Linked DNA regions of Pseudobacteriovorax antillogorgiicola. The protein of the gene in region 2 interacts with the protein of the main gene of each other region in a pairwise test. Links are inferred from orthologs where the notes say so. Each region holds a gene or a part of one and is shown on either strand. Other genes may lie near its edges. The genes, in order: secB, secA, B9N89_RS12405, secG and B9N89_RS26060.

The links.
Region 1: the proteins of secA (region 2) and secB interact in binary tests that used the Escherichia coli proteins (3 or more experiments, as listed by UniProt). The link is inferred for Pseudobacteriovorax antillogorgiicola from one-to-one orthologs.
Region 3: the proteins of secA (region 2) and B9N89_RS12405 interact in binary tests that used the Escherichia coli proteins (3 or more experiments, as listed by UniProt). The link is inferred for Pseudobacteriovorax antillogorgiicola from one-to-one orthologs.
Region 4: the proteins of secA (region 2) and secG interact in binary tests that used the Escherichia coli proteins (3 or more experiments, as listed by UniProt). The link is inferred for Pseudobacteriovorax antillogorgiicola from one-to-one orthologs.
Region 5: the proteins of secA (region 2) and B9N89_RS26060 interact in binary tests that used the Escherichia coli proteins (3 or more experiments, as listed by UniProt). The link is inferred for Pseudobacteriovorax antillogorgiicola from one-to-one orthologs.

Annotation. Positions count from the first base shown.
Region 1 is NZ_FWZT01000022.1:142,289-147,840, forward strand. Bases 1,782-4,509 are described here. They hold secB (protein-export chaperone SecB), read left to right. Parts: upstream 1,782-2,792; coding sequence 2,793-3,227; downstream 3,228-4,509. Other genes in these bases: B9N89_RS24080 (putative Na+/H+ antiporter), read right to left, coding at 1,782-2,324; B9N89_RS24090 (hypothetical protein), read left to right, coding at 3,399-3,815; B9N89_RS24095 (hypothetical protein), read right to left, coding at 3,884-4,509. Outside these bases: B9N89_RS24070 (hypothetical protein), read right to left, coding at 1-405; B9N89_RS24075 (hypothetical protein), read left to right, coding at 514-711; more of B9N89_RS24080, read right to left, coding at 780-1,781; more of B9N89_RS24095, read right to left, coding at 4,510-5,047; B9N89_RS24100 (phosphotransferase), read left to right, coding at 5,236-5,552. UniProt on the Escherichia coli protein: One of the proteins required for the normal export of some preproteins out of the cell cytoplasm. It is a molecular chaperone that binds to a subset of precursor proteins, maintaining them in a translocation-competent state.
Region 2 is NZ_FWZT01000001.1:382,650-388,670, forward strand. Bases 1,365-4,561 are described here. They hold secA (preprotein translocase subunit SecA), read left to right. Parts: upstream 1,365-1,727; coding sequence 1,728-4,361; downstream 4,362-4,561. Other genes in these bases: B9N89_RS01935 (M23 family metallopeptidase), read left to right, coding at 1,365-1,538; B9N89_RS01945 (hypothetical protein), read left to right, coding at 4,456-4,561. In the rest of the region: B9N89_RS01930 (Stp1/IreP family PP2C-type Ser/Thr phosphatase), read left to right, coding at 1-576; more of B9N89_RS01935, read left to right, coding at 594-1,364; more of B9N89_RS01945, read left to right, coding at 4,562-4,827; rph (ribonuclease PH), read left to right, coding at 4,955-5,689; B9N89_RS31180 (C1orf53 family protein), read right to left, coding at 5,686-5,847; B9N89_RS01955 (hypothetical protein), read left to right, coding at 5,953-6,021. UniProt on the Escherichia coli protein: Required for protein export, interacts with the SecYEG preprotein conducting channel.
Region 3 is NZ_FWZT01000008.1:126,735-132,501, forward strand. The notes cover bases 1-2,943. They hold B9N89_RS12405 (carbohydrate porin), read left to right. Parts: upstream 1-768; coding sequence 769-2,118; downstream 2,119-2,943. Other genes in these bases: B9N89_RS12400 (NAD-dependent epimerase/dehydratase family protein), read left to right, coding at 1-624; B9N89_RS12410 (5'-3' exonuclease), read right to left, coding at 2,181-2,943. Also shown: more of B9N89_RS12410, read right to left, coding at 2,944-3,065; B9N89_RS12415 (DMT family transporter), read left to right, coding at 3,192-4,088; B9N89_RS12420 (7TM diverse intracellular signaling domain-containing protein), read left to right, coding at 4,229-5,767.
Region 4 is NZ_FWZT01000001.1:231,579-237,207, forward strand. Bases 1,665-4,469 are described here. They hold secG (preprotein translocase subunit SecG), read left to right. Parts: upstream 1,665-2,803; coding sequence 2,804-3,136; downstream 3,137-4,469. Other genes in these bases: kdsA (3-deoxy-8-phosphooctulonate synthase), read right to left, coding at 1,688-2,548; queG (tRNA epoxyqueuosine(34) reductase QueG), read right to left, coding at 3,284-4,345; B9N89_RS01220 (VOC family protein), read left to right, coding at 4,393-4,469. In the rest of the region: B9N89_RS01180 (type II secretion system F family protein), read left to right, coding at 1-698; B9N89_RS01185 (hypothetical protein), read right to left, coding at 715-933; B9N89_RS01190 (TVP38/TMEM64 family protein), read right to left, coding at 937-1,629; more of B9N89_RS01220, read left to right, coding at 4,470-4,818; B9N89_RS01225 (shikimate dehydrogenase family protein), read right to left, coding at 4,805-5,629. UniProt on the Escherichia coli protein: Subunit of the protein translocation channel SecYEG. Overexpression of some hybrid proteins has been thought to jam the protein secretion apparatus resulting in cell death; while this may be true it also results in FtsH-mediated degradation of SecY.
Region 5 is NZ_FWZT01000026.1:79,275-85,076, reverse strand. What follows is about bases 1,583-4,560. They hold B9N89_RS26060 (acyl-CoA thioesterase), read right to left. Parts: upstream 3,293-4,560; coding sequence 2,873-3,292; downstream 1,583-2,872. Other genes in these bases: B9N89_RS26050 (Tex family protein), read right to left, coding at 4,165-4,560; mtnP (S-methyl-5'-thioadenosine phosphorylase), read right to left, coding at 3,285-4,163; hppD (4-hydroxyphenylpyruvate dioxygenase), read right to left, coding at 1,802-2,842. Outside these bases: B9N89_RS26075 (ATP-binding response regulator), read right to left, coding at 1-541; B9N89_RS26070 (alpha/beta hydrolase family protein), read right to left, coding at 694-1,551; more of B9N89_RS26050, read right to left, coding at 4,561-5,802.

The DNA.
Region 1 (5,552 bases), on a different replicon or contig from region 2:
AATTCCAACGTAAGGGCTGAGGGCATAGAGCTCCCGCCTGGTGTAAACTTCGGAGACGACCTCACGATCGCCAAAGAACACAGTGGTTTCATTGTCAGCTTGGAGCACTTCTCTGGTCATCCCAAAGCCTAACCTCAAGAAGTTTATGGAGCTATAGCTAGCAAAATCAATGATTCCACCATCGGCTACAGCGCGAAACTCTCCAATGCTCGCTCCGCTATCTTGCACCTCTTCTTCCTGATAAACCCCCTCCACTGACTCCGCGCTGAGCCGCCATGAGGACGAGGCAAAAATTAATGGGAAACGACTTTGGATGGGAAACAAGCTCGACGAGGCCAGCAACGAACTGGATATTGCCAGGAGAGGCATCGCCAGAAAAACAGAAAACAAAGTCAACCTCGACATGTAACCAATCCTACAAATTGAATTGGGGCTCCCCACCCATGCACTGATTTTCTGCTATATTATAACGGCAGTCCCTAAGGGAAGATACGTTGAATTGAAGGAGCATATATGAAACGACTCATTTTGGTGAGTGTCTACCTACTTGTCAACTCCTGCGCCACTCCCGTGACGGCTAAACTATGGGCGGAGTGCGAAGATGTTTGTAAGGACCGTAAAGGTGTCATGGAGGCTTGCGTTGAGTATTTTAAAGGCCCTGGCTGTCATTGCAACGATGACAAGATCATATGGCTAGACGAACGAAAGTGAAGGCAGGCATGAGATACAAGAAGGGGCCCTAAGAAAACCTTAGCCCCTCCTCCTGAATTGCTCGTAATCTAAAAGATCATGAACACAGTCCCGAGAATGATCGTTGGAATGATAGCCCCTAGGAGCAGGTTCAAGGGATTCACGCTCTTATTGGTGAAGAACTTAGATAGAATCGATTGACCAGCAGGGTTAGGAGCATTGGCAATAACAGTAAGACCACCACCCGTCACAGCACCTGCAACAACCGCATACTTAAGTCCTTCGGTAAAATCTGGCACTAGAGTAGCTAGATATGTGATGGCAGCGTTATCATTGAATGCTGTAAGTGTTGTAGCAGCCAACATCAAAGGTGTTTCTCCCAAGCTTGATAACACTGGCGCAATCCACCAGCCCTGAACACCACCATGATTCACCAAACCAGCTAGGAAAAAGCCAACGAGGATAGCTGTCTTGAGTTCGAGGCGATTCTGATGTTGAGGAGTCATATCTTTGAAGCCAAGGAAGAACAAGAACCCGCCGATGAAAAGTACAGGATAGTGAGCATTGATGACAGTCCAAACCAAGAACAAGATGTGAACTCCGGTGACCCAAAAAGGCACGTTTTTGCTGTCGTCACTGGCTGTAACCTCAACCTCGGATTGCCGATGACTTTCCTTGTACTCTTCAAGTTGCTTGAAATGCCCTTTAAAAATTAAGAAGTAGACGGCATTCGCGATGACAATACCAAGTACTGCCTTCCAACCGAAGTTGGTAAGCATATAGCCAGTCGACCAATCCCAGGGTGCAGCGACCATTAAGACCGGTGGTGCTGCAAAGTTTGTCAATGTCCCACCAACAGAAATATTGACGAACAATAAGCCCAGTGTCGCATATTTAAACGTATCGTTCGGCTTTAAGCGATAGAACTGTTTTGAGAGCAACATCGCAGCGATTGTCATGGCAGCGGGCTCTGTGATGAATGAACCAAGAATAGGGGCTAAGGTTAGTATGGATAACCACCAAGCTGCTACCGACTCCTTGCCAAGTTTTGCAAAGGAACGCAGAAGAGCTTCGGAAAAGTTGAGTATGGGTCGCGTTGCAGCAATGGTCATGATCACCACAACAAACATCGGCTCGATATAAACAACCTTTGAATTCACGTAATAGACAACAGTTCCCCAGCCTTTCGATGCGGCAATGGCTCCCATTAAGGCGAGAACCCAAATTCCAAAGATGGCTTCAACCTCACCTAAAAAGTGGAGAAGTTTCCCGAGAAATGACACATCATCTGCGCCCATTCCTGCATTGCCAGATTCGATCCGGCGCTTGATATGGCGCTCCTGAACCACGTGAGCATAATGGGCAATTTTTCCAGCGAAGAAGGTGTGTGTGATCGCACAAAGGAAAATCACGAGAGCAACGAGGTTGAAAGGGTCCTGTTCAATGCGAAAGGCTAACTTTCCAAAAAGGTCGAGGTCTTTGTCAGCGTAGCTATCCAATGGCAGTGGAAAATTTTGGTCGCTGGCCCCTCCCCCGCCCGCCGCTAAACTAAGGCCATCCCAAACGAGCAGGGTCAACAAGAAGAAACTGGATTTGAGCCGAAACCATGCGGCTCGTGAGGATTGTAGCATCATGCGCCTTTCCTATTCAGAAATGATGTTTGAGAACACAACCGCCATCACTAACAACTCGAAGTACTCACAAAATCAAGCGGCACCCAAAACACGTGTAATTTTAACATATTCAAGGTGAGTTCGGATGACACTCGGCCGAATGAATTGTCATAAACGATGACGGGTTAGGAAAAAAGGTCTTTTTTTACAGTCTTTAAGAATTGTTAAATCCGAAAGATATAAAGTCTACAAATTGACCACCTCAACCGTTGGTGGCAACCCCCAGCAAAGGGTCCATGCCGAGGCAGTGGCTCAAAGTGAGGATTTCATAAACTTAGCGTAACGTCCCCCGAATAGTTTCTTGAAATACGGATTAATTCCTTGGTGGGCATGCTACAGACCCAAAAAGTTCTAGTGAATCATCAGATTTTGAACTACAGTCCCTGGATCGGCCCCTATGGTGGCCAAAAATAACTATCAGGAGTCTGTATGTCGAACCAAAACCAAGTACAAGTGGCGCTACAACGCATCTACTTGAAAGACCTTAGCTTTGAATCCCCAGATCCCGTGGCAAGCTTTAAGACAAAGTGGGAACCACAGGTGAATCTAGATATTCGCAACCAGAACCGTAAGGTTGAAGGTGATCTTTATGAGTCGGTGCTTGAGCTAACAGCCACTGTAAAAGTTGGCGAGCAAACTGCATTCATCGTCGAAGTTGAGCAGGCTGGGATCTTCATGATAAAGGGCCTTGAAGGCGAGCAATTGAATCGCGTTCTAGGAACTTTCTGCATGAATGTTCTTTTCCCATACGCCCGAGAGGCTGTTGACAGCATGTGTCTGAAGGGGAGCTTCCCTCCACTAGTGCTTGCACCAATCAATTTCGACGCGTTGTATGACCAGTCGAAAAACCAAAACAACAAATAGCCAATGCCAAGATCCTTCGGGATCTTGCTCTCTGAATTAACTCTGACACCCCTCCAAAATTCTTTGCCGTCCTAGGGCCTTAGACCCGTCCGATTTTTTCCTCAAGTCACCTAGTAAAAATACCGATGTACCCTATGGGAGGATTTGACCAACGTCTGTAGGAGCACAAAAATGTCCAAGTTAATTCTGTACTTATCTTTTTTAGTCAGCTTTGCTCCCATCGCCTCAGCCATCGATGGAGTGAAAACAGAAATCCGGCCTCGTACGATATACAGCAAGGCTAATGCCAATAGCTTTAGTGGCAGCCACATTCTCGTCAATGTTTTTCTGCCCAAGCCAGGTAGTAAGGACTTGCTTATCGAGGTACAAAATAACGATCGTTTTGCGGTCGGGCTCTTTGAATTTGATCTATCAACATTTAGCCGCTTTGGTTCGGTTGAATGGGGAACCATCCAGCCAAAGACTTCAAAGAAGAAGCTTTTTCAGATCGAGCACACCCAAGGGCTGAGACTCGCAGACTTCACTGTGATAGATGCTGATGCAAATCCCCGCTACCCGAACCTGCTGGTTCAATTCATTCGACCTTAGACACATACGCCCCTCTCACCAGGGGCTGGCCTTTTACTTTGGTGTGATGGGTATCGGGTTTTAAGAGCTTATGGCCGAATCGCAGGAACCCGGGTATCCTTTGAAAAAATCTCGGCTTCCTGACTAGGAATGCCATCACCTTGACTATCATCGCCTAATATCGAGCTAAGTGCTATTTGTGCCCGTCGAAAAACATCTTCGTTGCGAACCCAACGACTTGCCCCCCAAGCTATACCCACTAACCCGTTTTCATCCAACTCCTGGCCCTTAGGAACCAGGTAGATTTGCTCCTCGACATCAAGATATTGATCCAAGATCAAAGACTGCACGAGGTAGGCGAAATCTTCTTCGGGACTGAGAAACGACAAAAAATGTGTCGCCTCACTTTCCTGCCAAAGGCTTTCAACAGTCTCGACGTCAACACCAAGCAGGAGACTACTATATTCCTGGTAGACAATATTCCGAGCCAACGCGGTCAGCGTCGGAGCATTTAGAGTGATGCCTAGGCCATCGTGTAAGCGCTGATCCATGCGATTGACCGCTAACTGATAGGGGGTGATCCCAGCATAGGCTGCACTCATATCCGTGCCCATAAAGTCATTGGCATGAGCCAATTGATGAAATAATTCAGAGGCAAAATTAGGCCAAATCTCGTCTTCAGTGCGAGGTAGATCTCCTGAAATTTCCGGAGTTCTGACAACTTCGAGGTAATAGGAATACCCGGCAAAACCGTTGTGTAGGCGGGACTTTACTGGCACCTGATAGCTTTCCTCAAGCTCCTGCCAGAACAAATTAGCATCAAGGTAGAGCACTCCATTGAGGGCCCAAAAAAAAGAATGACTCAGATTGCGACTTAAGACAATTGCCGTGACTGGCGCAAATAGGGGCCAAAGGCTCTCAGGCACACGATCCATGAATGACACAAATTGCGCCCGCAACCAAGGGTCCGAAGCCACCACCCGAGCTTCAATAGCCGTGCGATCAAGTACTTCTTCTTGTCCAAGAGGTGGAAGTGTGAGATAGGAGCAAGCCTTATCAGGCTCGTTGCGATAAACACAGTCTTCGAGTTTATCTTGGTAGGGGCTGCTATCGAGAGCCCAGACCCGAACATCACCAGAAAAGAAATGCTGGCGAAAGGGTTCACGCTCGATTTCCTGGTTGGAACTACAAGCATTCAGACAAAGCTGCCAGATGATAAGGCTAGCAATCATCCACCTATAATCGTTTATCATCGTTCAACACCTTTTGAAAATCACACCTTACCACCTCGCCTGGGGTTAGCAGAATGCTTGCCCTCACCCCTTGCGGCTATTTTTTGTCAACTATAACAGCCCTTTAAATACTTGTCAGGAGCAAACTCAAACAATTTCAGCGATTTCGCCGAAAGTTAATTCAGGATTTTTTAGTTTGGAAGGTTTGCATGAGCAAGGATGCTCGACATTCTGTACGGATCAAAATTACAAACGAACCTTGGACGCTGCGCTACTCACGTGAGGATGAATCACTAGAGTCACCCATCGATGACGTTTCCTCCCAAGGTCTGGCGATCACACCACCCTATCGCGAAAACAGTCCCTTTCATGTGGGTGCCAGCGTCGAGCAGGTTTATATCGTTTCTCAATACCGTACTTACGGGCCTTTGAACTTTCGAATTAAACGGATCACGTTTCAACTCGATATCGAGCGAATTCACGTAGCCATGATGGTCGATGATGATAACAGCGATGCCATCATGAA
Region 2 (6,021 bases):
CAGTGGGTGCAGGATAAGAAGGCTGAGATGGAGAAAGCAGAAAGGCACCCTGATCCAAAGATCATGACCAGCCTAGCGAATTCGGTGAATTTTGCCTCAGCTAAAATCTACGAACATTCTCTCGAAGACCCCACACTTCGAGGTATGGGTACGACGGCAACTGCGGTTAAAATTTTCAATAATTACGCATATTTTGCCCATGTGGGTGATAGTCGGCTTTATTTGGTCCGAAAAGGTTTTATATACCAGATCACCTTCGATCACTCGTTGGTGAATGAGCAGGTGAGAGCTGGTATTTTAACCCCAGAGGAGGCGGAAGTTCATCACTTAAAGAATGTTATCACCCGTAGTGTAGGATATCAGGAAGAAGAGGACGTCGATGCCTCATGCCTCGCACTAGAGTCGGATGACTACCTCTTACTATGCAGCGATGGTCTTCATGGTAAAATAAGTGATGCAGAGCTATCGAATGCTGTCAGTCGAAACGGCTTAAACTCTGTCAATAGTATGGTAAGGCTGGCAAATGAGCGCGGAGGGGAGGATAATATTACTGCCCTCGTGGTCGAAATCGAATAATGGAGTGAGCCTACGCAATGAAGCGTTTGACAATACTAATTATCCCTGAAAATGCGAGCCAAACCAAGCAACTGAAGATCCCCAAGTTTGCCTTACGTTCCTTGGCTGTTGGGTCCCTATTTCTAACCAGTCTTTTGGGCTATTTAGTATTCGATTATATCGAACTGCGTTCGATCAGGACCTCTTACAAAAAAATACTTGCTGAAAATCAGGGACTCAAAGGCGAGGCCCGTCTTCTTATGAGCAATCTAGATGAGGTAAAAAACTCACTCCAGAGAGTTCAGGACTATAGTGAGAAACTAGGTGATCTTACCCAGCTCAAGGTTAAGAAGTTCTCTCGCAAAACGGGCATTGGCCCTCTCACCCCCGAAGAGTTTCGCTATGCCGAAAAGAATATGACCGAAAACACGGCCCAGAAGAATTTACCCCTGGGGATCGATATGGACAAACTTGTGTTTCGCTCCGTCTTCGATCGGGTCCAAAGCATTGGTAATCGTGCCAATCGCAATGCTCTTGAGATGCAAAAGCTTTTGTCGACGCTTAGCCAGCAACGCAGCCTCCTATCATCGATTCCGTCGGCCACACCAGTTGATGGCTGGATCACCTCTGGCTTCGGCCCTAGGATTTCGCCTTTCACCGGACAAAAGACGATGCATAAAGGTATTGATGTCGCCGCCCCCATGGGAACTCCCATCTACGCCCCTGCAGATGGAGTTGTGATCTTCAGTGGGGCCAAGGCAGGCTTTGGCAACTTTATCATGATTGCACATGGCTACGGGGTTGTATCCCGCTTTGGTCACAATGCGCAGAATATGGTTCAACCCGGTCAAAAAGTCAAGAGAGGCGACCAAATCGCCACCGTTGGAATGACTGGAAGATCCACTGGACCTCACCTCCACTACGAGATTCTGGTCAATGGCAGATACTCAGACCCCAAGAAATTCATCCTGGATATCCAATAAGTCTATATTTTGACCTGCCACACCGTCAATAACCCTTAAAGTTCTTTAATGGTTCTCGACCTATAGTCACATTGTTAGTAAATGTGGATTTTGGGTTTTTTTTCTCGCCACGCAGCAAGTATACTTACCAGCGTTTTAGTGAGTCTAAACAACATACAAGAAGAGCATCATAAATAAAACGAGACAAGCATGTTAAATCTGGCCAAGAAAATCTTTGGGACTAAAAACGATCGGGAACTCAAGCGATATCGTATGATCGTCGACGACATTAACAAACTAGAATCAAGTTTGGAGAAGCTGAGCGACGACGAGCTACGGCAAAAGACCCAAGAGTTCAAAGACAAACTGGCTAAAGGGGCAACTCAGTACGATATCTTACCAGAAGCTTTCGCCACAGTCCGCGAGGCTTCGAAGAGAACCCTTGGCATGCGCCACTTTGATGTTCAGATGGTTGGTGGTATCGCGCTGTTCGAAGGACGTATCGCTGAGATGAAAACTGGTGAAGGTAAAACCCTCACAGCAACCCTTCCTGTGTATTTACATGCCTTGTCAGGCAAAGGCGCCCACGTGGTGACCGTCAATGACTACCTGGCTTCGACTCAATCAGAAGAAATGGGCCAGCTTTACGGCTTCCTTGGAATGACTACGGGCCTGATCGTTCATGGACTCAATGATGAGCAACGTCGCGAAGCCTATCACTCAGATATTACCTACGGGACCAATAACGAATTCGGTTTTGACTACCTCAGAGATAATATGAAAACCGATCTCGGCCGCTATGTGCAGCGAGATCACAACTTCTGTATCGTCGATGAGGTTGACTCCATCCTTATCGACGAGGCGCGAACGCCTCTCATCATCTCTGGCCCTGCAGAAACCAACACCGAAATCTATGCAACGGTCAATGCGACAATTCCTGGCTTGCAAAAGGATAGCGACTATATAGTCGACGAAAAGTCGCGGAACGTTTCTCTAACAGAAGATGGCATCAGCAAGCTTGAGAAAAGGCTGCGGGTTGAAAATCTTTACGATCCATCTAACATTGAGTACCTCCACCACGTTCAGCAAGCTCTGAAGGCCCATGTAGTCTTTAAGAAGGACGTTGATTATGTTGTCCGTGATAATAAAGTCATCATCGTTGATGAGTTCACCGGACGATTGATGCCTGGTCGACGTTACTCTGATGGCCTTCATGGTGCACTGGAAGCCAAAGAGCATTTACCCGTTGAAAACGAGACCCAAGTTCTCGCTTCGATTACCTTTCAAAACTATTTCCGACTCTACAGTAGCCTCGCTGGTATGACTGGTACTGCTGATACTGAGGCGGTTGAATTTAAGAAAATCTATGAGCTTGACGTTGTTGTCATCCCCACGAACAAACCCATCGCTCGTCAGGATGATCAAGATGAGATCTACCGCACAGCACGGGAGAAGTTCAATGTGATCGCCGACGAGATTGCTAAGGCTCAAAAGCAAGGCCAGCCGGTCCTTGTGGGTACCGTATCGGTTGAGAAATCAGAGTTATTGGCGTCGCTACTACGCCAACGCAATATTCCCCACGAGATCCTTAACGCGAAAAACCATGGCCGTGAGGCGTCAATCATTGCTAACGCGGGCCAAAAGGGAAATGTCACAATCTCCACAAACATGGCCGGCCGAGGTACTGACATTAAGCTCGGTGAAGGGGTTTCAGCGGTAGGCGGACTTTTTGTTATCGGTACCGAACGCCATGAGTCGCGACGTATCGATAATCAGCTTCGTGGTCGTTCTGGACGTCAAGGTGACCCTGGTCGCAGTAAGTTCTTCCTTTCTCTCGAAGACGATCTCATGAGAATCTTCGCCTCCGACCGACTGTCAGCAATTATGAGCAGGCTCGGCATGAAGGAAGGGGAAGCGATTATTTCTCCCATGGTTACAAGAGCCATCGAAAAAGCTCAAAAACGTGTGGAAGAGCAAAACTTTTCCAGCCGAAAACACGTCCTTGAGTACGACGATGTCATGAATCAGCAGAGAAAAGTGGTCTATGGTCGTCGCCGTAACATCTTGGACGGTACGGTTGACTTATCCTTCATGAAAGACTCCGTCGAGGGAATCACAGAGGGTATATGCGCAAAGTACTCTCCTGAGCTTACCAATCAGCCGTCGTATGATATGAAGGCCATTCAAGAAGAGCTCAGCAACGAATTCCATATGGATTTAGATCTCAATATCGATGCCGAAGATGCAAGTATGGACGCTCTCCTTCATGCAACACAGGAAATCGTCCTTAAGCACTACAATGACAAGAAACTCAAGGTTAGCGAAGATATCATGAAAAAGGTGGAAGCCTTTGTTTATCTTCAAATTCTTGACCAAACTTGGAAAGATCATCTCCGGGCGATGGATCAATTGCAAGACAATGTTCGCTTGCGTGGCTATGCACAGCGAGACCCACTTCAAGAATACAAAAAAGAGGCTTTCAATCTATTCGAAAGCATGATGGGCCGCATTGAAGACGAGACAACTCTAGCACTTGTACGGATGCCTCCACCGGAGCTAGCCACAGAGCAAGATTTGGAAGTCGAAGAGCCCGACACAACGCAAATGAACTTCGCACACCCTGAAGCTGGCCCCGCACAAGCGGCTCCTGCTCCAAGTGGCAATGCAGAAGATGATGGCATGATCTACCATGGCTCTCGTTCAGGGCATGTCGAGACCGAGCCAAAAGCTCAACCATTTAAGCGGGATCTGGATAAAATTGGGCGCAATGATCCTTGTCCCTGTGGTTCTGGCAAAAAATTCAAGAAGTGTCACGGTCGCCCCGGAGCTGAACCTCTCGCCTAGGGGCAAGCTCATACAGATGGAAAATTAAAAGCCAAGCTTACGAAAGCTTGGCTTTTTTGTCATAATAAGCACTGAATGTCACGGGGAGGAGCTGGTGAAGCGGGTTTTTGAATTTATCCCAACGGACCATGATATCATCGTCTCACGTACCTTGGTCATGGTTCATCAGGCCATTGATGCAGCGTTCCCGAATGCTGCACCCGCATCACAAAGATTTGCAAAAACTGCTTTTGGGGGCGATGAACCTACCCTCACCCAAGGTGTTGGTGGAGGAGAGTGGGCTCAGATCAATATGGAAGACACCGCTCCCAAGAAGAAACTCTATGTTTCCGAAGAATCCGTGCTTCCCGAAGACGAACCAACACTTTCAAAAGAACTATTTCAGCAGAAACTCTGGAAGCAGAGCTTGATTGGCATTATCACAATCGCGATCTGCGCTCTTATTGTTTACTTCGTTATTGGCTAGTATCTTGGATTTTTACCGAGCAAGAGCCTGGTAGAATCATTTTCTTAGTTCTTGTCAAGAGCTGCTCGGTTAGTTAAACAGAACAATCTGCGTTTTATACTGCGCCTCTTACTTGTAAGGAATCTATATGTTACGACACGACGGACGGTCTTCAGACCAGATGCGCCCCCTCAGAATAGTCCCAAACTACACGAAACACGCTGCTGGTAGCGTACTTCTCGAATTTGGCGAAACAAAAGTTATCTGTACGGCATCGGTTGACGAGGGAGTCCCTTCATTTCTACGCAATGCAACACCGGCTCAAGGTTGGCTTACTGCAGAGTACTCAATGCTTCCCGGCTCCACGCAAACTCGTTCAAGGCGCGAGCGCCCTTCCCCATCAGGTCGGTCGCAGGAAATCCAACGACTTATTGGTCGCTCAATACGCGGCATCATTGATTTAACCAAATGCCCTGATTTCACGTTTACACTGGATTGTGATGTCATACAGGCAGATGGCGGCACGAGAACGGCTTCGATCACTGGTGCCTACGTGGCCCTGAAGATCGCCGTGGATAAGCTTCTTCGATCTGGCAAACTAAATCAGAACCCGCTCACAGATGCTGTCGCTGCAGTATCTGTTGGTCTTCGTGATAGCGCAGTTTTGGTTGATCTCGACTACCAAGAAGATAGTACCGCTGACCTAGATATGAATGTCGTCATGACTCAGAGTGGAAAGTTCTTAGAGATCCAAGGAACAGCTGAAAGAGCAGCCTTCTCCAAAGAGCAGGTTCTTGAGATCATGAATGCAGCTGAAGCCGCACTAAACCCTGTGTTTGACCTGCAGCATGAAGCAGCTGACGGCCGTGAGGTTGAGTCTTAAGATTTTGGCTTGGAGGGCCTTTCATCTGGCTCTCCTTCATAGGGGCAATGGCGACAGCCGTTGCCACAGCAGTACCCTCGCTTTTTCAGATAGGCCTCTGTTAACACCATCAAGCCATCTTCGAAGTAATAATCCTCATTCTCGATCAGCTTTTCCAAGCTCGCCACACCTGTAATTTATAAATTAATATTCGGTAGTTATCGTCTAATTCTCATGATTTTTCTAATCTTTCCGATACTATAGCATAATCTCACGAGGCTACTGTGAAAAAGCGGGAAACGAAGTCTCGCATGGTTTCCATGCGAATCACTGAAAAGCAATTTCAATATCTT
Region 3 (5,767 bases), on a different replicon or contig from region 2:
GCCATACTTGGCCATGCTCGTACGGGATGGTATGGAAATCAAAAGACGCCGTTATACGACCTGATTGAGGCTGCACTTTATGGAACCAAGCAAGGCAAGAAAGCCATTCGTTTCGGTATCCCAAAAGACCTTAAAATTCCTATGGTGCCCATCAATGACTTGATCGATATGGCGATGGACCTCACATTCCTAGCGAGAGACCACCACAAAAATGAAGTGGTTCATTATAGCAGTGAAAAGCTGATCGAGGTCGAGCGCATGATGATGATGGTTAATAAGCTATTGGGCACCAAAATTAGGCCAGGGCAGCCCAAAAAAGCCTATGAAAAAGTTGCAAACGATATCCTTCACCGTAATCAATGGTTTGATCACAGTCAGCCCCGGATTGAGATGCGGGCTGCAGCAGAAATTCTTGGTCCTCGGTTTCAAGCTAGCCAGCTAGACGAACAAGCCGTTTATAAGTTGGCCAAGGTTTACGTTTATGATTTGATTGCTCAGTTTGAAGGGAAGAAAAAGGGCTTCTGGCATCGTCTGATCCAGAACCTTTCTCTACTGGGGATTCAAGTGAAATTTTCCCGTCCTGTGCTCACTCTTAAAGAGCTAATCGGTTCTAAGATTCTATAGAAGTAGAATTTGACTGATTGAAATTTCTAGTGTCTTTCTAAAAGTAAAAAAAATTTATCTCCGCAACAATCTCTTTACCAATGTTCGTAATAATCCTAGATTCCCCAGCTCGTGAGGTTTTCAATCTTTAATCGGGAGGCTAATTTGAGGTTTATTACAAAATTGCTTATTGTTGCTTGCAGTGCCTTATCGACTGTACAAGTTTACGGAAGCGAACTCTTTGAGTATCACGGCTATGCTCGTGTTGGAGGAGGGTGGTCGGAGCGAGGCACCAGCCAAAGTTGCTTTGCTCTCGATAACACTTGGGGGAAACCCTTTCGATTGGGTAACGAGTGTGGTGGTCTTTATGCGGAATTAAGTCTTGTCAATTGGATAAAGCCCAGCTCGGAAACTGTGGCAGAGCCGTGGTTCAAGTCGGTCTTTACCTTAGCCCTTGCATCAGATCTTTTTGATACTTGGGAGGCTACCAATGATGAAGACCTAGTGGTGGCCTTGCGCGAGGCTTACATCATTGGCGGGAACCTTTTGCCATTTGAAGCAGACCTTTGGATGGGTAAAAGGTTTTATCGACGCTACGATATTCATATGCATGACTTCTTTATTGTTGCCAATACTGGCGGGCGCGGTGCAGGAATTGAAAATATAAAAATCGGTGACGATAGCCTCCACTTAGCCCTCGTCCAGTATCGGGGAGATGGGGACATTACAATTGGCGACAAGACCGCCAATCCTCCGATTGAAACCACCCTTGATGCACGATACGCCAGCGGCCCCTTGGAATTCATCTTGATCCATGGCCAGCACTCGGCTCATGATAGTAGTACTGGTGAAAAACTATACGAGGGCCTCAATGGTCAATCACTTACCAGCATCTATACCATGAATTTAAAGGAAGGATTCAATAAGATATATGCCCAGTATGGTCGTGGTATTTATGGCGCTAAAACTGGAGATGCGAACGGCTTTTTTAACTTTGCCAATACTGGGGCTGTAGTTCAAAAAGAAGATGACATCACAAAAAAGGTAGTCGAAGAGTCCAATAGCTATCGTATCGCAAATCAATATGTTCAGGGTTTCGAAGGCTATGATCTTGCTGCTTCGATCATTTATCAGGGAGACGATTTTGGCGGCTACACGCTAACTTCAGGTAAAGAAGCAGCGAATCGCAGCCTGATCATGGTTGGTGTTCGACCATCTTATTATTTAAGCAAAACATGGAAAACGACTCTCGATCTTGGTTTCGTTGCGATCAGCGATAACATTGTGTCAAGTAATGACGAGAAGATTCAAAAAGATCAACAACTAACAAAGGCAACCCTAGCTTTAGAAGCAGTCAATGGTAAAGGCTACTGGGCACGGCCTTCTCTTCGCTACTTTGTGACAGCAGCCTCTTGGGACGATGACTCCGCAGATAGTATCGGTGGAACTCTTGGCTTTCAGAACAAGGATAATGAAGCATTAACCTATGGTTTCCAAGCTGAGTGGTGGTGGTGATGTCGGGTTGCTCTATTGGTGCTTTGCTTCAATAGAGTGGTTGCGTGTTGCTAGATTGAGGATCATTTCTGTGACTGCTTTTGCCAAGTTTCCACAGATTGCAGAAATGCAGGATCCTCAATTCTTTTGCAAAGCTTTTTCAGTGCCTTAATATCACAGCCTTGCCAGCGAAGCTGAGCAAACGTTTCAGCAATAGGAACGTCCCGACGCAGGGTGGCTAGAGTCTTGTATAGTTTGACTTCGTCCTGATGATCCAGTAGTTGAGCTAGTAGACTCTTGCCGCCACGAACCTTGGGCCAGTGCTCTAGGTCAAAGGGGATATTCTCAATACAACCGAATACCTGAAGAATCTGTGCCGTAGACTTAGCGCCCCAACGAGGAACTCCGGGGATACCATCCGCGCTATCTCCCACCAAAGCGAGATAATCGGGAATCGATTTGGGGGGAATTCCGAATTTCTCTGTGACAGCACCTTCATCGAGATTTGTTTTACGAATGCGATCCCAAGTGATGACTCTGTTACCTTCTACCATCTGGCAGAGATCTTTGTCTGGCGAGCAAATTACGATTTGCTCAAGTGATTTAAGCTTTTTCCACTTGTAAGCTGCGCTTGCTAATGCATCATCGGCTTCGAATTCAATCATTGGCCAGGTGACAATACCTAGGGCTTGCGAGGCATCTTCCACCAATGGAAACTGATTTGCTAGTTCGGCTTCCAAACCTTCACCCGTTTTATAGCCAATGAAGAGGTCGTTGCGAAAGGATTCGATGGTGTGATCAAATGCAGCGGCAATATGTGTTACACCGTCTTGCTTAAGAAGCGAGAACATACTTCTCAGGAAGCCGCGAACGGCTCCCACCTCCACCCCTGAACTGGTGATTGTGGAAGGGTAGGAAAAGTAGGCTTTGAACAGTTCGAACGTGCCATCAACAAGATGAAGTTTCATTGTTATATCCGTGCTTTAGCTGACAAAACGAGGCTATACTTTCGCCTTTGATCTTGGTATAGCAGAGGCCAAGCTTTCCATTGGTCGCAATGGATGATCCCTAAACCATTATGGTGGAGTCTTTAAATGGAATCAATTCCCTACCTTGGCGAGGCGGCATCGCTTCTTTCGGCGATGATATGGGCCGTATCGATGACCTTCTTCACAGCCTACTCAAAACAACTAAGGCCCGATCAGCTCAACCTCTTCAAACACGTGATCGCTAGCCTCTTCTTATGCCTCGGGGTTTTGATTATCAATCCTCCGTGGCCTGAGGCTCCAGAAGTGTATCTGGCATTTTTTCTATCGGGCTTTGTCGGTTTGACCCTTGGAGATACCGCCTTGTTCGCAGCCTTGAGCCGACTGGGAGCCCAAAACACTTCCGTTAGTCAATGCGCAGTTCCGCCTTTAACGGCCATTCTAGCCTTTACCTTTCTCCAAGAGTCTCTTACTTTTTGGGAAATGCTTGGCATGGCGATCACCGTCATTGCTGTCTTCCTAATCCTATCCCATCGCTCAAGTCGCAGCCATTTCACCCTAAGCAAGCGCCAGCTTGTAGAAGGTCTGTTTTTCGCTGGGGTCGCAGCATTGGGGCAATCGTCGGCGGTGGTGATCATCCGCCACTACCTTCAGGGTACTGACGTGATCTTGGGAACGACCCTTCGGATCTTGCCATCTCTTCTCATCCTACTAGCAGTGACCGGCTATAAGGGGCAGCTGAGATCCTTGCTACGATTTCTTAAGGCCAACCCGCGGGGAGCTATAACCCTAAGTGGAGTGTCGTTCATGGGAACGTTTCTTGGTCTTCTGCTTATGTCTCTTGGTGCGAAGTACGCAAAGGCTGGTATCAGCTCGGCCTTAACGTCGACCTTTCCAATCTGGATCATTCCAGTTTCAGCTGTGGTTCTGAAGGAGCCAGTGAGCCTTCGCAAGACGGTATGGACTGTCGTTGCTGTGGCCGGAATTGGGGTGATGCTCGTCTGAGCAATGGGTTTCCCCCAGTATGTCGCTCCTTGGAATGGGTTGTAAGTTATTGATATTATAATGATTGGAAGGTGCCGTGAGGTGATTTCTCAGGACTCCATTCATTTTGCCGATGCTCCTGACAAAGGAGATACGGATCTGTGAAACTGCGATTGCTTGGATTCATATTAGGGATATTGCTTTGTCCGACCCGAGGCAAGGCTGAATCATATCGCTCGTGTGTGACTGAGCATGCATGCGTTTTGCCAGACTCTGAGCAGAAAGCCCTAAGTCTCAGAGGTGAGTGGCTGTTCCACTGGCAGAAGCTTCTCGGTCCAGAGAATGAGTCAGAACTTTTGAACACCAATCTCCGGTGGGACCCGACTCAGGATTGGAATACTAGCGACCAGTTCACTACAGAAGGGTTTGCAACTTATGTTCTGGTTGTCGAAAGTCCTCGGGCTCAAACTACAGAACTATGGATGGATCGTGTGACTTCAGCCTCACGCCTGTGGATCAATGGCCGTGAGGTCGTTCGTACTGGAGTCGTAGCAGACAATGCTGATGATGAGCGAGGGCAGCGTCGGATAATTGCCAAATCGGTGTACCTAGACCAAGGGCGCAATGTCTTTGTCCTGCAAATATCAAACTTTCATCGAACGGTTTCTAATATTCGAGGGGAATTTCTTATTGGACCGGGCTTGGTTGCTGAAAGTAAGCGCCAAGGAATCACCGATGGGTTGGTCTTCGGTTCCATTTTTATCATGCTTTTTTACCATATTTATCTATGGGCGATTCGAAAAACCCGGATTTCACCTCTGTATTTTGCAGTATTTGGCTTTGGGATTGGCGGCCGCTTGATTGTCATGGGGCAGGGGGATCTGTTTGCAAGCTTTGTGGATGTTCCCATCTGGTTGGAATCAAAAGTCGAATACCTCGGGTTTGCTGTTTCGAGTACAGGATTATTACTCTTCATGAACGAACTCTATCCAAAGTTCTTTCGTCGTCGCTATGCCCTGGCTGGTAGCAGCTTAACCGCATCTTGGGCCGTATTAATTCTATTGACTCCCTACGCTATCTATCAACCATTGCTGCCTTTCTATCAGGTTCTCATATTGCTATTCGGCGTGTTGATCTTAGCGGCCATGGTTCGAGCAGTTGTCCATAGGGTGAGCGGTGCTCGCACGTTCACCGTTGGTTTTGCCATGCTTTTTCTGACTGCAATCAACGATGTTATGGTCGCGCAAGGCTTGCTCGATTCTACTCACGTGATTTATTTTGGAATGTTCTTCTTTATTTTCTTTCAGTCAGCTGCGATCGCGTCCAATTTCAATGAAGCCTTCGATCGGGCCGAAAAAGCTGAAAAAGAGGTGCGAGGTTTGAACGAAGGGCTAGAAAAACTAGTCCAAGAGCGAACTGAAGAAATCAATAAGATCCTCTCAAATGTAGAATCAGGCTTTCTGGGTATTGATCGCGACTTTAAGATTCTTCCTGGCTTTACCAAGGCCTGTCACGAGCTCTTGCCGGGCAGCGTATTTGAAGGTCAAAACTTTTTGAGATGTCTCAATTTGGATCAGCGTGCGGAAGAGCATCTTGAGCAATCGATCACACAGGTATTTGATGACATTCTACCAGAGTCAGTCACTGTGCAGCAGATTCCACAGCGGGTGGGTACCGAGTCCCGGTCTCTGAGTCTTGTA
Region 4 (5,629 bases), 150 kb from region 2 along the record:
CATCGATTATTGTTGTGGTGTCAATCGGCGTCATTGCGGTTCTTTTAGTTTTCGTCGTTCCATCTTTTGCCCAGCAATTTGCTGATAGTGGCAATGAATTACCAGGCCTTACCCAGATGGTCATCGATATGTCCGATGCGTTAGTCAACAACTGGGATGCGATACTCCTCGTATTTATCGCTTGCGTCCTTGGTTTGCGCTACTGGTACAACACCGATAAAGGTCGCATGATATTTGATGAGTACATACTTAAAGCCCCGGTACTAGGGGATGTAATGACCAAAATCGCAATTGGTCGGTTCTGCTCTACCATGTCCACCATGCTTAATTCAGGAGTTTCTATTCTGGAAGCCTTAGAAATCTGTGCAGCATCATCAGGGAATGCTAAGATCGAGCAGTTCGTGCTTCACGTCAAAGAAGAGATTAGCAAGGGACAAAATTTTTCCGACCCATTGCAAGAATCACCCTTATTTCCCAAAATGGTTAGTTCAATGGTTGCCGTAGGTGAATCAACTGGTACCCTCGATGAAACACTCAGTAAGGTTACCGATATTTATGAGGATGAGGTGGACAATGCGATCACTGCTATGATGTCGATGATCGAACCAGCTATGATCGTCATTATAGGAGGAATTGTGGGCTTTATCTTAATCGCTATGTATCTGCCGATCTTCGACATGGCCAACAACGTAGGCTAATCCCCTGTAAGAAATGTTACGCTGCTGTCCAGTTGTAGAGACAGTCTTTGCAACTGTATTTGACCTTGCCGCTCTCATCATATCCGATGGCATCGGGCCCCTTCGACTGGCAACGTGGACACGGCACGTCTTCGTGATTGAACGAGCACAGGGAGTTTCGACAGACAATTTTGCCATCCACTTCTTTCGTTGGGCCCTGGCATACATCACAACGCTGCTGAGAACGACGATCCAAGATCTACTCCTTACTGAGTCTGGGCCTCAGGAGACCCACCAGTTTCTTAGCGATAATCGGGAAGACGCCAAGCAACACAAAAGACCCAATCAACTCAATTGATAGGATATCTCTAACTGCTTCGATCTGCGCAAGCTGTGTTCCCGCATTTACATAAACAATAGTACCAGGGAGCATGCCGATCTGTGACACAAAAAAGAAAACTACCGTACGAATAGGCGTGATCCCCATCACAAGGTTGATCACAAAAAACGGAAAGGCCGGCACCAATCTAAGAGTAAAGAGGTAAAAGGCCCCCTCCTCTTGGATCCCTTGATTAATTTTCTTCAGCTTATCACCAAATTTTTCTTGAACCGCCCCTTGCAAAAGATATCGGGAAACTAGAAAAGCACAGGTTGCACCGATCGTGCTGGCAAACGAAACCACCACAGTCCCCAAAGCCACCCCAAAAACGGCTCCTCCAGCTAGAGTTAATATTGCGGCTCCTGGGAGCGACAGAGAGGTCACTAAAATATAGCCTACGGCATATGCAGCGAACGTCATCGCCCTATTGTTTTCATAGAACTCCGCAAAATTATCTTTCTGTGATTTAAGATAATCAAGGGTTAGATATTCAGTGGCACCTGAGTAAAAGAATCCAACGACTAGCGCAACCAGCACTGCGACCAATGCAATTTTCGACCACGACTTGTTCATCTTGCCCTCTTGATAAAAAATTATGAAAAGGAATGCGTTCGCACCTCAGTATAACATACTAAGAGAAACGATTATCTTCCCGTTTGAGTTCCTTAGCTTGGTGCCATAGAGGGAGTAAGGATCTTATGAGAGAGCTAGCTTGCTCAATCGATAGTTGCGTCGCTGCATCGCTCTTCGCCTTGGCTGGCTCTGGATGAACCTCGATAAATAGGCCTTGCAGATATCCAGTTGCTACTGCGGCTCGCGCTAAGACCGGAGCAAACTCTCTCAGCCCCCCTGAAACCTCGCCGGACTTACCACCAGTAGACGGGAGCTGCAGTGAATGGGTTACATCAAAAATTGTGGCAGCTCCCGTGTCACTCATGATCTTGAGGCCGCGCATGTCCACTACCAAATTACCATAGCCAAATGAGCTACCCCGTTCAGTCAGTGCCAAGTTCTCCTTTAGGTGCCGAGATTCGCAAACAGCGCGTACCTTTTTCGTAATATGATTGGTACTTTGGGGGTCTAAAAACTGCCCCTTCTTGACGTTGACAGCTCTCCCTGTTTCAACTGCAGCCACAAGCAAATCAGTTTGCCTGCAAAGGAAAGCCGGGATTTGGAGCACATCACAGACTTCCGCGACAGCAGAAACCTGAGGTGTTTCATGGATATCCGTAAGCGCCGAAACTCCAAGGCGGTCGCGAATTCCTTCGAACCACGGGCGCGCTAGGTGCCAGCCAGGGCCTCGATCGCTGGTGATTGACGTGCGATTTGCCTTGTCAAAGCTAGCCTTAAAGACATATTCGAAGTCTAATTCATCAGCTAGTTCCTTCATGCGATTGGCAACCTCGTCTACCAGCTCCTTAGATTCAGCCATGCATGGACCAGCTATTATGACTGGTTTATCGCCATTCTGTTCGAATTGAAGTTGCGACATTGTAGTCCTCTTTGCGATATGAGTTGTTCGTCTTTGAAAGTTGAAATACACTTTGTCGTACTGAGACCTTACAAGTCAATAAAATGAGTTTTTTTTTGCAATCAGGTATTGACTTCAGAAGGCCAAAGCATTAGTTATCTAACTCCCATCGGGAAGTGGCTCTTTAGCTCAGTCGGTAGAGCAGAGGATTGAAAATCCTCGTGTCCCCAGTTCGATTCTGGGAGGAGCCACCATCTTTCTTTTTTGGTGAGCAGCATGGAAACACTAATAACAGTCATTCATGTACTAGCAGCACTCTTCATGATCCTTGTGATCATAATCCAGGGTGGAAACTCTGGTGGCGTAGGAGCTGCGTTCGGCGGAGGAAACTCTCAAGGAGTTTTTGGCGCGTCCGGTGCTCAGTCATTCCTTGGCAAAGTCACTTATGCCGTTGCCGCGATCTTCATGGTAACGAGTATCTCTCTTTCAGTTATCCAAGGCAGTTCTGGCAAAACAGGTCTTTCTGAGCGTCTTGAGCAGCAAGCAGCTGACCAGGGAGCTGAGGAAAGCACGACTCCGGAAGCAGCACCTCAGGAAGAGCAGAAGTAGTACATATCAAGCCTAATGCGAGGGTGGTGGAATTGGTAGACACGCTAGTTTGAGGGACTAGTGGCGCGAGCCGTGCGGGTTCAAGTCCCGCCCCCCGCACCATTTATATCCAATTCACAGCATCTCTTATTTTCTCCACACTTTATGTTACCTATCACAAGATAATTCAGCTCTAATCTGCTTAATCGTATCTCGAAGCACACCATTCTGTTCGTTGTCTCGCTCGATCATCCCGATTGCTGAATCTAAGCGTTCATCCTGAGTCACAAATAAGGCAATAAGAGCATTACGCTGCAATCCAACTCTTTTTGCGCGGGTCATCGGTGACCCCCCAAAAGTTGCTTCGTAGAATCCTTGATCCATGGTAGCGACCTGGAAAAGATCAAGATCAGCTAGCTGAGACTTAAGAGGCAGCTGGATGTTGATACTAGCCTTTCGGTTATAGGGGCAGGCCAGCTGACAGATGTCACAGCCATACCAATACTTCGCAAACCATGGCCAGAATTTGGTTGGAACAAGCCCGCGATGCTCGATAGTCCAGTAAGACAGGCAAAGCTTTGCATCAAGGGTGTAGTCCTCATCCAAAGCACCAGTGGGGCAGTTAACTTGGCAACGCTTGCAGGTTCCACAGCCTCCCTCCTCTGATCTCTGCTGTGGGTCAACAACGGCGGGCTTATCAAAGGGAAACAGTTGCTGATTCAGGTGCAACTCTCCTAGCAAATAGAAACTGCCCTCACGTGGCAGGATAAAACAAGTATTCTTGCCAATAAATCCAGATTGGCTACGACTTGCCAGCGCACGCTCCAATAATGGCGCACTATCGATCGTCACTCGACCCTCAAGCTGGGGTATAGACTCGCTTAGCTGACCCAGAAGCTTCTGTGCCTTTTTCCTAAGCAGTTTATGGTAGTCTTGAAATCTTGCATACTGTGCAACCCGGGTATTGGAGGAATGAAGCCGATCACCCTGGTAGTAGTTCAAACCAAAGACCAGGCTCGATTGCAAGCCTTCTTGCAAAAGCCTCGGATCGCGACGAATCGCTCGATGATTCTCCATGAAGCTCATACCCGCATGGTGGCCACGGGAAAGCCATTGCTCGAACCGTGAAAAGTGCCTATCATCACCCACCAAAGGGACGTGACCAATCAGCAAGAGCCCTTGCTCTGCAAATAACTCGCTGAAATAATTTCGATCTTTTAGCTTGGCCATGCCCACCTCGTAACTTGTAATCCTCCGCTATACCATAAAGGACTACTATGACTAAAGGGTTTTCTATAAAGGGCCTTAATCACCTTGGCATCATCGTTTCCGACATCGAATTAGCAAAAGAGTGGTTTCTCGAAACCCTTGGTTTCAAGCTAATTGAAGACCGAGGCGAGCTTTTCTTTTTTATGTGTGGCAACGACGTTCTAGCAGCCAAGACACCAGCCATGGCTGTTAGCAAGCCGGAACATGGCGCAGAGCGAGAGTGGCAAGACAAAGCTGGATGGCAAACTTTAGATCATTACGGGTTCTACGCTGCTGGCCCCGAAGAAGTCGATAAATTTGCAGAGTACGTCGCGACTAAGGGGGCATCGATACTAAAGGGGCCTTACGATCGTAGTGACGGCCGCAGCGTCTATTTTCGAGACCCGCTAGGGATGGTGGGAGAGTATTTGTACTTTTTCCCTAAGAAAGCTTAGATCGAAGAAAGTCTTCAAGTTCGTCAAAATCGGCACTTTGCTGCCACCAGTATCGCTGAGACAGCAAGGCTTGGCCGATAAGCATGCCTAAGCCATCCATTGCAGGAATTGCAAGCAGTTGTGCCTTAGGAAGCAGGGCACTCACAGTTTCGCCATAGAGCATATCCACAAAGGCTCCCTTGAGCATGTCCATGGCCGGACAAAGCGATTGCAAATCATCCCCATGAAGAGGCGCACTAGAACCTTGGACCAACAAAGCTCGGGGGTATTTTTGGAGCACCCCTTGAAGGGATTTTACAGAAAAGCTTTCAAACCTGAGCCTGCGACCCAAGGCTTGTTCAAACAACCTATCCTTTTTGCTATTCCGACGGAGCACCACAAGAGGCATCTCAGGAAAGGTGCGATGCCATTCAGTGAGGACTGCATAAGCCGCGCCCCCGTTGCCTAACATCACAAACGCATCGAAGCTACTCGCTTCGACCTGACGATTTACAGCGCTTATAAAACCATTGCCGTCCGTGGAAGCAACCTGCCACCAACTATCCCCACGGTATAGAGTATTCACACTTGTAAGCCCACTGCTTGGAAAAAGCTCGGCAACCGTTTCCTTAAATGGAACAGTGACATTCAGACCAACAAAGCCTAGGTGCCAAAGGCTGTCGAGCAAGCTCTTGAGGTCAACACCTTGAAACTCTAAAGGCACATAGCAACAGTTGATTCCAAGCTGCTCGGCAGAGTAATTATGGATAGCTGGTGATTTGGTATGTTGTATAGGGTTACCTAGAACCCCAAGTAGTTTCGTTTGCCCGTT
Region 5 (5,802 bases), on a different replicon or contig from region 2:
GAATGGATCGATAAGCAAAAAGGATCTGAGCGGCTCCCAGAGCAACGACAGAGAATATCAGAAGTCCTTGCAACATTTCAATTGAGACTCGTTCGTTGTCTATGGCTAATGTGAGGGTCGTCTGGCTGAAAAGGGCTAGTCCGGAAATTCCTAGAAATCCGATAGTATGATAGAGGGGCTTTAAGAACAGAGAGGACATGAAGCACGAGCTAAGCACCAGACTGAGGCTAGTCAATGTAAGGCATATGTGTCCAATTTCAGCGAGCAGTGAGTCCTTGACTAGAAAGTAGAGCCCTACGGAGATTAGTAGCAGGCAAGTGCATGCCCCAAGAGCTTTTTGAACTGGACCTCGTGCATCATTTTTATGGTGTATCAGGCTTGTGAAGGTGAAAGCCGTGCATGCTCCGAGAAAGACGAGGCTTTCCTGGAAGAAGCGATCGCTGCCATAGAGACCCACAAATATAGCAGCGAGAAAGCAAGCGAGCACGAAAGCACTTTCTTTCAGAACAGGCAGATTCTTTGACGGTAAGGTCGGTTTCAAGGTAGTCCTCTAAAATTGATCGCTTGTTCCGCTATCGGGAAAAATCCTAGAAAGTTCAACCAAGTAATCTTTCAGTTTCGTAAACTTTGTGATTTGATAATTGAAATTGAAGGTAAATTTGAGAGTGGCCCCACAGGATCGGGGGCTTTCGGCTATGATACGCAGCGTAAATGTCTATTTTTTCTTCTCATAATTCGATATAGCTCCGTGTCACCAAACTCGCCCTTCATCAATGATGCGAGGTAATGAGTATTAAACCAGTGGCCGCGTCCCGCCCTCTGAAAAATTTTACCTTCGTAGGGTACATCCGGGTGTAAGACCCCCAGTTGAGCGACAAGGTCCTGCGAGTTTGCGTAATGCTCTGCAAATGCAACTTGGGGGATGGATTTGCTGGGGCTAGCGAACGTAAAAATATGAATCCGATCAAGTTGGTCAGGGCGCTCTTGAGCTATGTGGTGTAGGCATTTACCGAGTATGATACAGCCTTGAGAATGAGCAACAATGTTGAGCCTAGCATCGGGGTATTGGTCGAGGAGGTTTTCCAGCCTGGTCTTCATCCAACGAACGGGAAGAGCATCAATTCCCACGTTTCTACCTAAAAATGATTCGAATAGGTCGAGAAACAAGCCGTCAGTTGGGTTGTGAAGAAGTAGAAACTCTTTACCTAGTAGCTTGGAGAGCCAGCGACCCTGGATAGCTAACATATTAATGTCAACCATGACGCCATTGATGTAGACCCACATCTCATCATCGCGGCTAAAGTCAACAGGCTTCTTGACCTTTAAGATGCGATCACCATCAGCGAATAGAGCTTGGCGAGGAATAATAGAATCGACCAAAGGAACGTCAACTCCTGCATACTTCCGGACTGAGTTCATCATCCTTAAGGGGGGTAAACGAAGCACTTCACTGAACTCATCAAGCTCGCCTACCACTTGGGACATCACATCCGAGTAGCTATCTTTCATGAGACTTTTGAAAAACGCTAAATCTTCCTTAATGTATTTCATTACCTACCTCCGTTTCGTGAGGCTATCGGTGAATCGATATTGAGATTAAGAGGAAGTGAAGAAAAATTCGAAAGTCTGGTTATTCTTGTTTGTTGAGGGCTAAATTAGCCTGCTCGATTAGGGCTATTTCTGTGTTGCGAGAGTAAATAAGGAATCCCACCAGAGGTATTAAAGGAAGCAAAACCTATGATAGGTTTTGCTTCCTTTAGTGATAGGGCTACCTAATGGCTAGCCTTACACTGAGGCAGAATTAAAGAACGCCTCGACGCTTCTGATCCCGCTCGATGGCACGGAAAAGAGCGCCAAAGTTGCCCTCACCAAAACCGTAGTGGTTGTTGCGTTGAATGAACTCGAAGAAGATCGGGCCAATCACATTCTCAGTAAAGATTTGGATGAGGTAGCCTTCCTTGTCACCATCGACGAGAAGGTTGTAGTCTCGAATCTTCTTATGATCTTCCTTCACATTGGGAAGTCGCTGGAAAACTTCGTCATAGTACTCAGCATCAATATCCAGAGTTTTTAGCTCACCTGGCTTGATTGAGTCCATAGCTTTAAGGATATTGGGTGTTAGTAATGCAATATGCTGGATGCCCTGACCCTTGTATTCTCTCAGATACTCGTTAATCTGAGATTTCTCCTCTTTGCCTTCGTTGATGGGAATGCAGAAGCTTCCACATGGAGAACGAAGTGCGTAGGATAGCAGCCCAGTCTCTTCACCTTCGATATCGAAGTAGCGAACTTCTTCGAAGCCAAATACGTCTTTATAGAAGTTAGCAAGTGGAACTAGCTCTCCTTCAAAAACGTTATTGGTGAGATGGTCTATCAAGTGGAAGCCTTTTGACTCAACCATGTCTGGCTGATCAAGATCTTCGAAGCCCATTTTTCCTAGGACGTCGTCATTGCAAGGAGTTTCCACAAAGTAGATCAAACTCTCGCCAACACCATAAATTGCTGGGATGGGCTTACCATCTAGTTCGAGATCAACTTTTTCTGCCGCTTTCGCGCCACGTTCCACAGCTACTTTAAGAGCCTTCTCAGCATTCTCAACTCGCCAGCCAGTTGAGCAGGCGCAAGGGCCATGATTACCAGTGAACGTTACAGCAAACGAATCGGGCTCGGTGTTAAGGAAGAAGTGAATATCGTTTTGTCGATAGTAATCAATCTTCTTTTCTTTGTGGCGCTTGGTGCGTGAGAAGCCCAAGATCTGGAAGAGCTGATGCATTTTCTCAGGCTCGGGAGTACTAAACTCGATAAAGTCGAAGCCTTTAATTCCTACAGGATTCTCTGCCATAATCAATCCTCCTTGTGTGCCCAAGTTGGGTCAATGTGCTTGAAACGCCTGAATTACAGATTCAGGCAGTCGAATGGGTTTATGCTTTGCATTAAGAGTGACTAAGGTTATCTGCCCCTCGACGACCGTCTGTTCCTGCTTTCCTGTATTCACATAGGCTATCTGCTGGCAATAGAGTGCCGGTGACTGACTATATGATACTTGGGTGCGGACGATGATTTCATCACCGTGCTTGGCAGGAAAACGATACTTGAGCTGACATTCTGAAACGACGAAGTGAACACCTTGGTCCCATAAAGACTTTAGAAAAGATATGCCTATAATCTGCTCGCGGGCTCGTTCGAAGTACTTCAGATAGTTGGCGTGGTACACGAACCCCGAAAGGTCCGTGTCTTCATAATAGACGGGGAATCGGGATTCCCCCACCAGCTCTCCTATAGGCCTAGCCAAGATATTTACCATAAAGCAAGGCAAGCTCTTCGCGGCGCTGTGCTGGAATAGCATCTGGCGATGTGATGATTGCAAACTTGGCTGCTTCCAAGTTCGGTGAGCTAGACACTTCCGGAAGCTTGCTAATAAGCTGCCTTACAATGGCTTTAGCATTTTCACTGTTGGCTTTAAGGATTGCTAGAATAGCTTCCACAGAAACATCATCAGCACCTTCTTTCCAGCAGTCATAGTCCGTGGCCAAGGCGAGCATACCGTAACACATCTCGGCTTCTCGTACGAGCTTAGCCTCAGGCAGACCTGTCATGCCAATCACCGAAGGCTTTAAGGTTTCGCGATAGTGTCGCGACTCAGCTCGTGTTGAAAACTGAGGGCCTTCGATGCAGACATAAGCACCACCGGTGTGAACTTTATCGCCCATTTTCGCTTTCGCCGCCTGAGCAACCAAAGAAAGCATCTCCTGGTCGAAGGGGTCGGCGAACTCTATGTGACCGACCACACCGTTACCGAAGAAGCTGGCTTCCCGTTGACCCTTCGTTCGGTCGAACATCTGATCAGGTACAACCATGTCTCCGGGATGGATATCCTCTTGCATGATACCAACTGCACTGACAGCTAACACGTGAGTGACACCAAGAGATTTTAAAGCATAGACATTGGCACGATAGTTCACTTCGCTTGGGGTCAAGCGATGGCCCTTGCCGTGCCTCGGTAAGAAGTAAGCTGTTTTGCCTTCGAGACGAACTTCCATGATTTTATCGGATGGCTTGCCAAATGGAGTCTCGAGGTCGTGTTGTTTGACCAACTCGACCCCTTCCATCTCATAAACTCCGGAGCCGCCGATTACGCCTAGTTTTACAGGGTATTCAGCCATGCTACTTCCTTTGGTTGAACTTAGCCATCAAGTCTTCCATCGTGTACTCACGCTGCGGTTCAGAGCGGCGGTTGCTTTTGCCTTTTTGATTACGACCCGTGCCTTGGCGAGGACGAATAGGTCCGCGCTTGGATGGTGTCGAGAGTTTACCCCGAGGCTCAGAACTCTGCTGTTTGTTGCCGCCTTGGAGCTTGCGACTCAATCCAATACGGCGCCGTGCTGTGTCCACATCGATCACGCGAACCTCAACTACGTCGCCGACGCTAACAACCTTAGATGGATCATCAACGAACTTGTCAGACAGCTCACTGATATGCACAAGACCATCTTGGTGAACTCCAATGTCAACGAAGGCTCCAAAATTGGTAACATTCGTGACAGTTCCCGGCAGAATCATGCCTTCGGTAAGATCTTCGATCTCTGTTACATCATCGGAGTACATCAAGCGTGCGCCATCTTCCCGAGGGTCACGGCCCGGCTTAATCAATTCCGCGGTAATGTCTTGAAGAGTCGGCATCCCGACTGTGGCAGTTACGTATTTCTCTAAAGGAATTGCTTCAACGAGGGCGCGATTGCCGATAATTTCTTTTAGATCTTTTTTCTGGTCGTTGACGATCTGCTCTACGATTTCATAGCTCTCTGGGTGTACTGATGAGTTGTCCAGAGGGCTAGTGGATTCAGGAACGCGCAAGAAACCAGCAGCTTGTTGGAAGGCCTTCGGGCCAAAGCCAGTGATGTCATTCAAGATATGTCGGGATGAAAACTTACCTTGCTTATCACGAGTGGTCACGATGTTCTTGGCAAGGCTTGGGCCAATACCCGAAACGTAGCTTAATAGTTTATAACTGGCTGTGTTGACGTTAACACCAACCCGGTTCACACAACTTTCGACAACTTCTTCGAGGCTCGACTTCAGTTTGGTGACGTTGACATCGTGCTGGTATTGACCAACTCCGATAGAGCGTGGATCAATTTTTACAAGTTCTGCTAGAGGGTCTTGTAAACGACGTGCGATGCTGATGGCGCTACGAATCGTTGGGTCAAGGTCAGGGAATTCTTCCCGAGCGATATCCATTGTCGAGTAGACGCTGGCACCGGCTTCGTTCACAACAAGGCGTTTAACATCTTTTAGCTCGTTGTCTTTAATAACACTAGTGATAACGCGATTGATTTCACGGCTTCCCGTACCGTTACCAATAGCAACACAGCCGACGTTATTGTCTTTAATAAGCCGAAGAATTTCAGCTTTTGATCGCTGTGTCTTAGCGCCTTCTTTATCACCAAGCTCGAAGTGCAAGGTCGCAGAGTCCAGTAACTTACCGGTATCGTCCACTACAGCAAACTTTGATCCAGTTCGAAGGCCGGGGTCCACACCTAATACAGTTTTATTGGGGATGGGGGGCAGTAAGAGCAGGTTCTCTAAGTTTTCTGAGAACACGCGAATTGCCTCAGCTTCGGCACTTTGCTTCAGCTGTAGGCGGAGTTCCGCTTCGATAGAAGGGCTCAAAAGGCGCTTGTGAGAATCTTCAATCACGCTTTCAAACCAATGACGGACAACGTCTGTGGTTTGAGGGTTGGTGATCACGGTTTCTTTTAGGCTTTCCAAGATCCGATCGGTATCGACTGTAATATTGACCTT